Regions from separate parts of the Nocardioides lacus genome, predicted to be linked through region 1. Evidence: riboswitches for the same ligand, from Rfam matches in the RefSeq annotation. Region 1 holds a riboswitch; the other holds the start of a gene.

Region 1 (4,340 bases):
CAGCCTCGCACCCATCTCGTTGTCGTTGTCCACGTAGCCGAGTCCCGGCCCGGGGCGGGTGCCCCCGCCGATCACCACCGGCACGCCATGCTCGGCGATCCGGCCGGCGAGGGTGTCGTCGTCGTGCAGCGACAGCAGCAGGACGCCGTCGACGTGCTGCTGGGTCAGGTAGTCGGTGAGGGTGTCGGTGCGGTCGGCGGGGGCCAGCAGCAGGACGAGCTGGCGGTCGCTGGCCGTCAGCGCCGTACCGATGCCCCGCACCACGCCGGCGAAGAACGGCTCACCGAAGACCCGCTCCTCCGACTCCGCGATCACCAGGGCGACGGCGTCGGTGCGCTGGCTGGCCAGCGATCGGGCGGCGCGGTTGGGCACGTAGCCGAGCTCGGCGATCGCCTCCTCGACGGCCCGCCGCGCGCGAGCGGACACGCGGGCCCCGCCGTTGATCACCCGCGAGGCGGTGCCACGGCCGACGCCGGCCAGCGACGCGACGTCCTCCAGGGTGGGACGGCGGGTGGCGCTGCGCGGCATGGCCGCCAGATTAGGCCATCAGGTCGGCGTCGGCGCCCGATGACCGAACGGCACCTGGTCGCGTACGCCGAGCGCGGCCAGCACCGAGGGCAGCATCGCCTTGGCGGTGCGCTTGTAGCCGACCGCGCTGGGGTGGAAGCGGTCGAGGCTGAACATCTCGTCGGGGTTGGTGATGAAGAAGGGCCCGACGACGTCCGCGAGCGAGACCACGTAGGCGCCGGCGCCGTGTGCCGCCTGGGCCTGGGCGCTGGCGAGCTGGCGCGACGCCCGAGCTCCCAGCGAGCGCAGGGGCTGTGGCAGGGCCCGGAGCGCGCTGAGGTCGGGGCAGGTGCCGACCACGACGGCGGCCCCACGCACCCGCAGTGCCTCGATGCTCTCGGTGAGGTGCTTGACCGAGTCGGCGATCGGCACCCGATGGGTCACGTCGTTGCCGCCGACGACGATCACCGCCACGTCCGGCCGGTACGACGGCAGCAACGACATCAGCTGCTCGGGCAGCATCCACGACTCGCTGCCCACCTTGGCGGCGGTGGTCAGCCGTACGGCGCGACGGGTCTTCTTCGCGATGCCCTTGGCCAGCCGGGCGCCGAGCGTGCCGTCGGCATCCTCCGCCCCCAGCCCGGCAGCGATCGAGTCGCCGAGGAGCAGCAGCTCGACGGGGTCGCCGTAGGACTTCTTGTAGACCTTGTCGGCGAACGGCGCCACCTCGCCGAACGGCTTGCCGATGATGGCGCGTGCGTGCGCCGCCTGGCGCTTGAGCAGCACCACGAAGCCGGCGCCGAGCGCCGCCCCCACCGCTCCCACGGCGCCGGCGACACCGGCACCGACGGCGATCCGGCCGAGTTGGCGTGCTTCCTCACGGGTCATGCGTTGCTTGTAGCCGGTCGAGGTGAACGGATGTTCAACGCGGCGGTACGGCACTGCCCGCGTTGCGCATCCGTTCAGCGACCCGCTGCCTACGGAACGGGTGAGAGCCAGGCATCGACGTCGGACCGGGTGCCGGCGCGCCCTCAGGCCTGCGAGAGGCCGGCCGCCTCGAAGGCGTCGTACGACGCCTTGATCGTGGCCCGCGGGCCGACGATCCCGCTGACCGCGTCGAGCGTCTTCAGGCCGTGCCCGGTGTTGATGATGACCGTCTCCAGCGACGGGTCGAGCTGACCGGTCTCGATCAGCTTCCGGGTCACCGCGAGGGTGGTGCCACCGGCGGTCTCGGTGAAGATGCCCTCGGTGCGGGCGAGCAGCACGATCGCCTGCCGGATCTCCTCGTCCGAGACCTCCTCGACGGCTCCACCCGTGCGGCGCGCGGAGTCGAGCACGTAGATGCCGTCGGCCGGGTTGCCGATGGCCAGCGACTTGGCGATCGTGTCCGGCTTGACCGGGCGGATGGCGTCGACGCCGGACTTGAAGGCGGTCGCCACCGGGTTGCAGCCCTGCGCCTGGGCGCCGAAGATCTTGTAGGGCTTGTCCTCGACCAGGCCGAGCTTGATCAGCTCGCCGAACGCCTTGTCGACCTTGGTGAGCTGTGAACCCGAGGCGACCGGGATCACGATCTGGTCCGGCAGCCGCCAGCCGAGCTGCTCGGCGATCTCGAAGCCCAGCGTCTTGGAGCCCTCGGCGTAGAAGGGACGCACGTTGACGTTGACGAACGCCCAGCCCTCCTCCTCCGCCGCGATCTCCTGGGCCAGCTTGTTCACGTCGTCGTAGTTGCCGTCGACGGCCACCAGGTTGTCGGTGAAGATCGCCGAGTTGACCTGCTTGGGCTGCTCGAGGTCGCTCGGGATGAAGACGACCGTCTTGATGCCGGCTCTGGCACCGGCCGCCGCCACGGCGTTCGCCAGGTTGCCGGTGGAGGGACAGGCGAACACCTTGGCACCGAGCTCGCGGGCGGCGCTGAGGGCGCACGCCACCACCCTGTCCTTGAAGGAGTTGGTGGGGTTGGTGCTGTCGTCCTTGACCCAGAGCCTGGTCAGCCCGAGCTCGCGGGCGAGGTTCCTCGCCTCGAGCAGCCGGGTGAAGCCGGGCTCGGTGTTGGGGCTCTCCTCGATGTCCGCCGGGACCGGGAGCAGCGCCTTGTAGCGCCAGATGTTGCGCGGGCCGGCCTCGATCTCGGCGCGGGTGACCGCCGGGAAGTCGTAGGCGACCTCAAGCGGTCCGAAGCACTCCGGACAGGCGTAGTGCGGGCCGAGGTCGATGCGGTGACCGCACTCGCGGCACGACAGGGCGGTGGCGTTGCCGAACGCTCCCTCGCGCAGCGTCGTGCCGGAGGCACCGTGCTCGATGGTGTTGGCGCTCATGAGTCCTCCTCCTCATCTTCCCCGGTCGCGCCTCTCGCGCCGGGCCGGAATTAGCACCGCACCGCGGCCTGCCCGCGGGGCGGGAGGAGGATCGCGATCGGTTGCCGGGACTTCGCTGGGCCGTTCCCTCAGTCCCTCTCGATGAGCAAGAGCGATGCTACGGGAGCGGCGGCGCCAGCACCGAACCGGATGTCCACATCTCGGTCAATCCGTCCACCATGCGGACATCCGCACGTCGTACGGCGCCTTCAGCCCGCGTCGGCGGTGAGCTGGCGCAGGAGGTCGAGCACGCCGTCAGGACCCTTGACCACCACGTCCGCCAGCGGTGTCAGCGCGCTCTCCTCCGACGAGGCGGAGCAGACCTTCAGCGTGCTCAGCCCCTCGTTCTGCCAGGCGGTGAGCGCCTCGAACGCCTCGACGTCGCCGAGGTCGTCGCCGGCGAACAGGATGGCCTTCGCCCCCAGCGTGTCCACCAGCCGGTCGACGACCAGGCCCTTGTCCATCCCGGGCGAGCGCACCTCGATCACCTGCTTGCCCGGCTCGACGGCGAGATCGTGGGCCTCGGCCGCCTCGCGCAGCGGCTCGAGCAGGCGCTCGAAGGCACCCTGGGCGTCAGCCAGGCGGCGCGTGTGCACGGCGACCGCCAGGCCCTTCTCCTCGACGTAGGCGTCCGCGGCGTCGTGCCGCCGCAGGATCCGGGGCAGCTCGCGCAGGAAGGTCGCCAGCCCGACCGGCGGGCGGGGCCCGACGATGGCGCGATGGCTGGAGTTCCAGTGCTCGTTGCCGTACTGGCCGTAGACCAGCAGCTCCGTGCCGGTCGCGGCGAGCGCGTCGGCCACCTCCTCCAGGCCACCGAGCGCCAGCACCTGGCGTGCGGGCCGGCCGGTGACCACGGCGATCGCCTTCACCTTCGGCGCCAGCCCGGTCAGCACGGCACCGGCCTCGGGGTGGATGTGCGCCTGGGCCGGGTCCTCGACGATCGGCGAGAGCGTGCCGTCGAAGTCGAGCGCCACCACCGCCTGCGAGGCGAGCGCCGCGAGGGCGGCGTACTTCTGCTCAGCTCGGGCCGACGCGAAGTCCATGGCACTAGCCTGGCACGAGTCCGGTGAACGCCGTGCACAGCCCCGGCGGCCGAACGACGAACGGACGCAGCAGACCCGCTCGGGCCGATCCGAGCCCGACTCAGCCCGGCTCAGCCCGGCTCAGCCCAGCGGGGCCGTCAGGATGACGGTGAGCCGGTCCATCTTCATCGGGTCGATGGCCGGTGCGGTGCGATGGATGCCGAGGTCGAGGGCGAGCTGCTTGCCCGCCGCCTTGAGCCGCTGCGGGTAGTAGACGGTGGTCGCCGGGATCGAGCCGTACCAGTTGTCCGTGCCGACCACGTTCCAGCCGACCTTGGTCGCCTTCGTGCTCACGGTGGCGGCCAGACCCTTGACGCGCGAGTTGTTGAAGACCTCGACGTACACCTTGCCGCGCTTGACCGTCTTCGCCTTCGTGGCCGGGGCGGTGCTCGCGGCA
Region 2 (4,340 bases), 1.5 Mb from region 1:
GAACTCGGCCGGCCGGTGCAGCGCCATCTGGGACCACACGGGAGTGAGCCGCTGGCCGAAGGCGGTGCGGCGCAAGCGGTGGTAGGCGCGCTGCAGCTTGTCCGAGGAGTCCGCATGCAGCCACACCATCAGGTCCGCGTCCGCCCGCAGTCCGGCGACGTCGTAGAGGCCGCGCAGCACCACGTCGTCGGCTGCGAGCTCGGCCACCAGCGCCTCGACCTCGGCGGTCTCCTCCTCGCGGACGCCCGCCTCGGCGTCGGCGAAGGGCTCGTCGAGCGCGAAGACGGACCACATCGTGTAGCGGATCGCGGCGTTGAGCTCGTTGATCTTCGCGGCGTTGGTCTTGAGGTGGGCCTGCGGGTCGGCTGTCTGCGGCGTGCTCATGCCTCTATTGTGCGGGGCTCACCCGCGGCACGCGGAGGCGGTCCGGGCCAAGGCCGCCAGCCCGGCGATCCGGGGCAGTGGACGCGGATCTGCGGCGAGACCCCACAGCCCGTCCGCCGACCGGTAGCGCCCCTCCAGCTCGCCCGTCGCGAGAGCGCTGACGAAGGCGCGCAGGCCCGCCAGGAGCCGGTCGACGTCCTCGCTGCCGTTGCCCAGGCCGACGCTGGCCCGCAGCGCACCCTCCACGAGACCGAGCCGCGTCACCAGCGGGTGCGCGCAGAACTTGCCGTCCCGCACGCCGATGCCGTGTTCGGCCGAGAGGTACGTCGCCACCAGCCCGGCGTCGGCCCCCGCCACCGTGAAGGTGACCACGCCGACCGGCTCCGCGGCGTCCTCCCACAGGGCCGCGGTGCTGACCTCCGGGATCGCGCCGAGGCCCTCGACCAGCCGCTCGCGCAGCACCCGCTCGTGGTGCTCCCATGCGACCGGGTCGAGCGCTGCCAGGGCCTCACAGGCCGAGGCGATGGCGAGAGCGCCGATCAGGTTCGGCGTGCCGCCCTCGTGTCGGGCCGGGGCGGGTGACCAGGTGGCTCCCTCGACGGTGACACGCTGGACCGAGCCTCCCCCGGCCAGGTACGCCGGCGCGTCGTCGAGCCAGTCGCGCCGCCCGATCAGGGCTCCGGCGCCGTACGGGGCGTAGAGCTTGTGGCCGGAGAACGCCACGTAGTCGACGCCGGTCGCCGTCAGCGAGAAGCGCCGGTGCGGCAACAGCTGGGCGCCGTCGAGGAGGACCCGCGCACCGTGCTCGTGGGCGAGCGCGACGACCCGGTCGATCGGCAGGCTCTCGCCGGTGACGTTGGAGGCACCGGTGATCGCGAGCAGGGCGTGCCGGCTGCCGACCAGCTCGGCCTCGAGGGCGGCCAGCGTCCGCGCCACCGTCGACTCACCCGTCACCACCGTGACGCCATGCGGCGACCGCTGCCAGGGCAGCAGGTTGGCGTGGTGCTCGATGTCGAGGACGAGCGTGCGCCCGGGGACGGCGGAGGCGAGCAGGTTGACCGCGTCGGTGGTGTTCCGGGTGATCACCGCGATGTCGTCCTCGCGAGCGTCGACGAAGGTGGCGATGGTGTGGCGCGCCTCCTCGTAGAGCGCGGTGGAGACCTGGGAGAGGTAGCCGGCACCGCGGTGGACGCTGGAGTACCACGGCGTGACCTCGGCGACCCGGGCCGCCACGCTGGCCAGCGCCGGGGTGCTGGCGGCGCCGTCGAGGTTGGCGTAGCGCACCCAGCGACCGTCGAGCAGCGGCACGCGCGTCTCGTCGGCCGCCAGCGGCAGCAGCGCCTCGATGTTCGCGTCGGCGGCGGGGAGGACGGGGCCCGAAGGGGTGGACAGGGACATGGACGATCACCTCGTGTTGTTCGCGCTTGCCCGACGTCGCGTCGACGTGGGCCTGGTCGTCACCCGGAGCACCCCACCGCGAAGGAGGGTTGCCCGCCAGCTAGCCGGGGCTTGTCGCTGGCAGTCGTGACCTGCGGGAGAGTCTAGGGCGAGGGGCGGGCGGATCGTCGAGTTGGTCTACCGACATATGAGACAAAGACGCTCAGTCGCGGGTGAGGCCGGCCGCAGCCCGCTGGGCCGAGCCGATCACGGCGGGGATCCCGACGCCGTCGTAGGCAGCGCCACAGACGGCGAGCCGGCGGGTACCGGGGACGCTCTCGACGGCGGCCCTCACCCGCTCGACCAGCTCGCGATGTCCCACGGCGTACTGCGGCAGTCCGTCGACCCAGCGCTGCACGTGCACGTCGACCGGCACCGCCGTCACGCCCGCGATCCTCGCCAGGTCCCGGCGCGATGCGGCGACCAGCTCGGCGTCGTCCGCGTCGATGGTCTCGCCCGCCCGGCCCAGCGAGGTGCGCAGCAGGAGCAGGTCCCCCGCGGCCCGGCCGGCCTCGCGCACCCAGTCCCACTTGGCGAAGGAGAAGGTCGCCGCCTTGATCGCCGTCGGCTCCACCGGCGGCACCAGGAAGCCGGAGCGGTCGTCGCCGAGATCGAGCTCGCCGGCCTCGAAGGCGAGGGTCACCACGGCGCTGGTCGCCGACTCGATGCCGTCGAGCAGCTGGGCCGCCTCGGGCGCGAGGGAGCGCACCAGCCGCGCTGTCGCGGCAGCGGGCGTGGCGAGCACGATCGCGTCCGCGTCGAGATCGTCGAGGGAGCGCACCGGCGAGGAGAGCCGTACGTCGAGGCCTTCCGCGAGCAGCTCCGGCAGCCGTCCCATCCCACCCGCCACGCCGGCGAAGACCGGCGCGGAGGAGACCGGCGCCGCCACGGCCTGGGGGGTGAGCGGGCCGCGGGCGAGCATGGTCAGCAGCTGCGGCACGGCGGCCCGCGTGGAGATCCGGCGGGCGTTGCCGGCGTACACGCCTCCCAGCAGCGGCTCCACGAGCCGATCGGTGAGCTCGTCGCCGTACCGCTCGGCGACCAGGTCGCCGACCGAGACGTCCCTGGTCGGCGACACGACCGGGAGTCCGGCCTCTTCCCGCACGCGAGCCATGCCCGCCTCGCTGAGGATGCCGGATGCGGCCAACCCGTCGAGGTCGGTCGGGACGCCCATGATGGAGCGCGGCATCGGCCGCAGCGCGCCTCGCGACAGGATCCGGGAGGCGGCACGGGTCGGGTGCACCACGGGCAGGCCGAGGGAGGCCGCCAGGGCGAGGCCCTCCGGCCGCCGGGCCAGCATCGCCTCGGCGCCGACGTCGACACCGACCCCGGCGACGCTCTCCACGCGCAACTTGCCCCCGACCCGGTCCGAGGCCTCGAGCACACTCACCTCGTGGCCGGCGACGGCCAGCTCGCGGGCGGCAGCCAGACCGCCGATCCCTGCTCCCACGACGATGACGCGCACCGCTCGAGTTTCGCAGGTAGGACCCGACGGGGTCGCGGCCGGGTGCTGACCGCGACCCCTCGGGCGTCGTGGGGGGTCAGCCGGCGAGGCGGCCGAAGCCGGAGCGGTGGAAGACCAGCGGCTGGCCGGCCGCGTGCTCGGCCGCATGGAGCTGCAGCAGCACGATGACGTGGTCGCCCGCCTCCACCTCGCGGTAGATCGTGCAATCGAAGCGGGCCAGGCCCTCGTCGAGGGTGAGCGCGCCGTCGCCGGAGACCGAGACGGCGATGCCGTCGAACCGCTCGTCCGGCTCCCCCGCGAGCTGGCGGCACACGTCACCGTGGTGCTCGGCCAGGATCGTCACGCCGACATGGGTGGCGCGGCGCAGGTCGGGCCAGGTCTTCGACGTCCGCGCGATCGAGAACGAGACCAGCGGCGGGTCCAGGCTGACCGACGTGAACGACGACGCCGCCAGGCCGACCGGCCGGCCGTCGACGACGGCCGCCACCGCCACCACACCGGTCGGGAAGACGCCGAACGCCTGCCGCAGCGCGATCGGGTCGAGGTCCTGGTTGGTGGTCAGGGCCGACAAGGTGCTCATGTGTGTCCTCTCGGGACCGGAGTCTTTGATCAGATTCTCCATAAGTTTACTCGACATACGACGCAATCCCGCCACGACCGTCCCCCGTGGACACCGGCGTCATCTCCCGCCTCGTGCGACGCACCGCTCGATCGTCCAGCTCGCGCCCCAGCGTCTCGGGGAGCGCCCGCATGCAGGCGAGGCTGATGATCGCGAGCAGCACGTTGTACGCCGCCACGAACCACAGGCTCCGGTCGCCGGAGAGCTCGACGAGCCAGGCCGCGATCAGGGGGGTGAACCCCGAGGCGAGCACGCCGGAGACCTGGTAGAGCGCGTTGAGCGCGGAGAACCGGTAGCGGGTGTCGAACAGCTCGCTCCAGAAGGCCGCCAGCGGCCCGTAGACAGTGCCGTACACGAGGCCCAGGCCGCCGATGAAGGCGGCAGAGATGGCCCGGAGGTCGCCGGACTGCACCATCGCCGCCACCGGGAAGGCGA

What was found. Region 1 has a riboswitch for S-adenosylmethionine ahead of thrC (threonine synthase). Riboswitches for the same ligand answer to the same signal wherever they lie in the genome.
Region 2: it holds a riboswitch for S-adenosylmethionine, as region 1 does, so the genes downstream of both, P5P86_RS17795 (aminotransferase class V-fold PLP-dependent enzyme) here and thrC (threonine synthase) in region 1, are expected to answer to the same signal.

The regions. Positions count from the first base shown of each region.
Region 1 covers NZ_CP123620.1:1,014,002-1,018,341, reverse strand. Annotated here, with positions in the region: gene P5P86_RS04720 (LacI family DNA-binding transcriptional regulator) at 1-528, opposite strand, end outside; gene P5P86_RS04715 (SGNH/GDSL hydrolase family protein) at 547-1,395, opposite strand; gene thrC (threonine synthase) at 1,539-2,822, opposite strand; SAM riboswitch class I at 2,832-2,970, opposite strand; gene otsB (trehalose-phosphatase) at 3,071-3,904, opposite strand; gene P5P86_RS04700 (LytR C-terminal domain-containing protein) at 4,025-4,340, opposite strand, start outside.
Region 2 covers NZ_CP123620.1:3,789,711-3,794,050, forward strand. Annotated here, with positions in the region: gene hemQ (hydrogen peroxide-dependent heme synthase) at 1-384, opposite strand, end outside; gene P5P86_RS17795 (aminotransferase class V-fold PLP-dependent enzyme) at 403-1,782, opposite strand; SAM riboswitch class IV at 1,800-1,914, opposite strand; gene P5P86_RS17800 (FAD-dependent oxidoreductase) at 1,985-3,286, opposite strand; gene P5P86_RS17805 (flavin reductase family protein) at 3,363-3,866, opposite strand; gene P5P86_RS17810 (MFS transporter) at 3,913-4,340, opposite strand, start outside.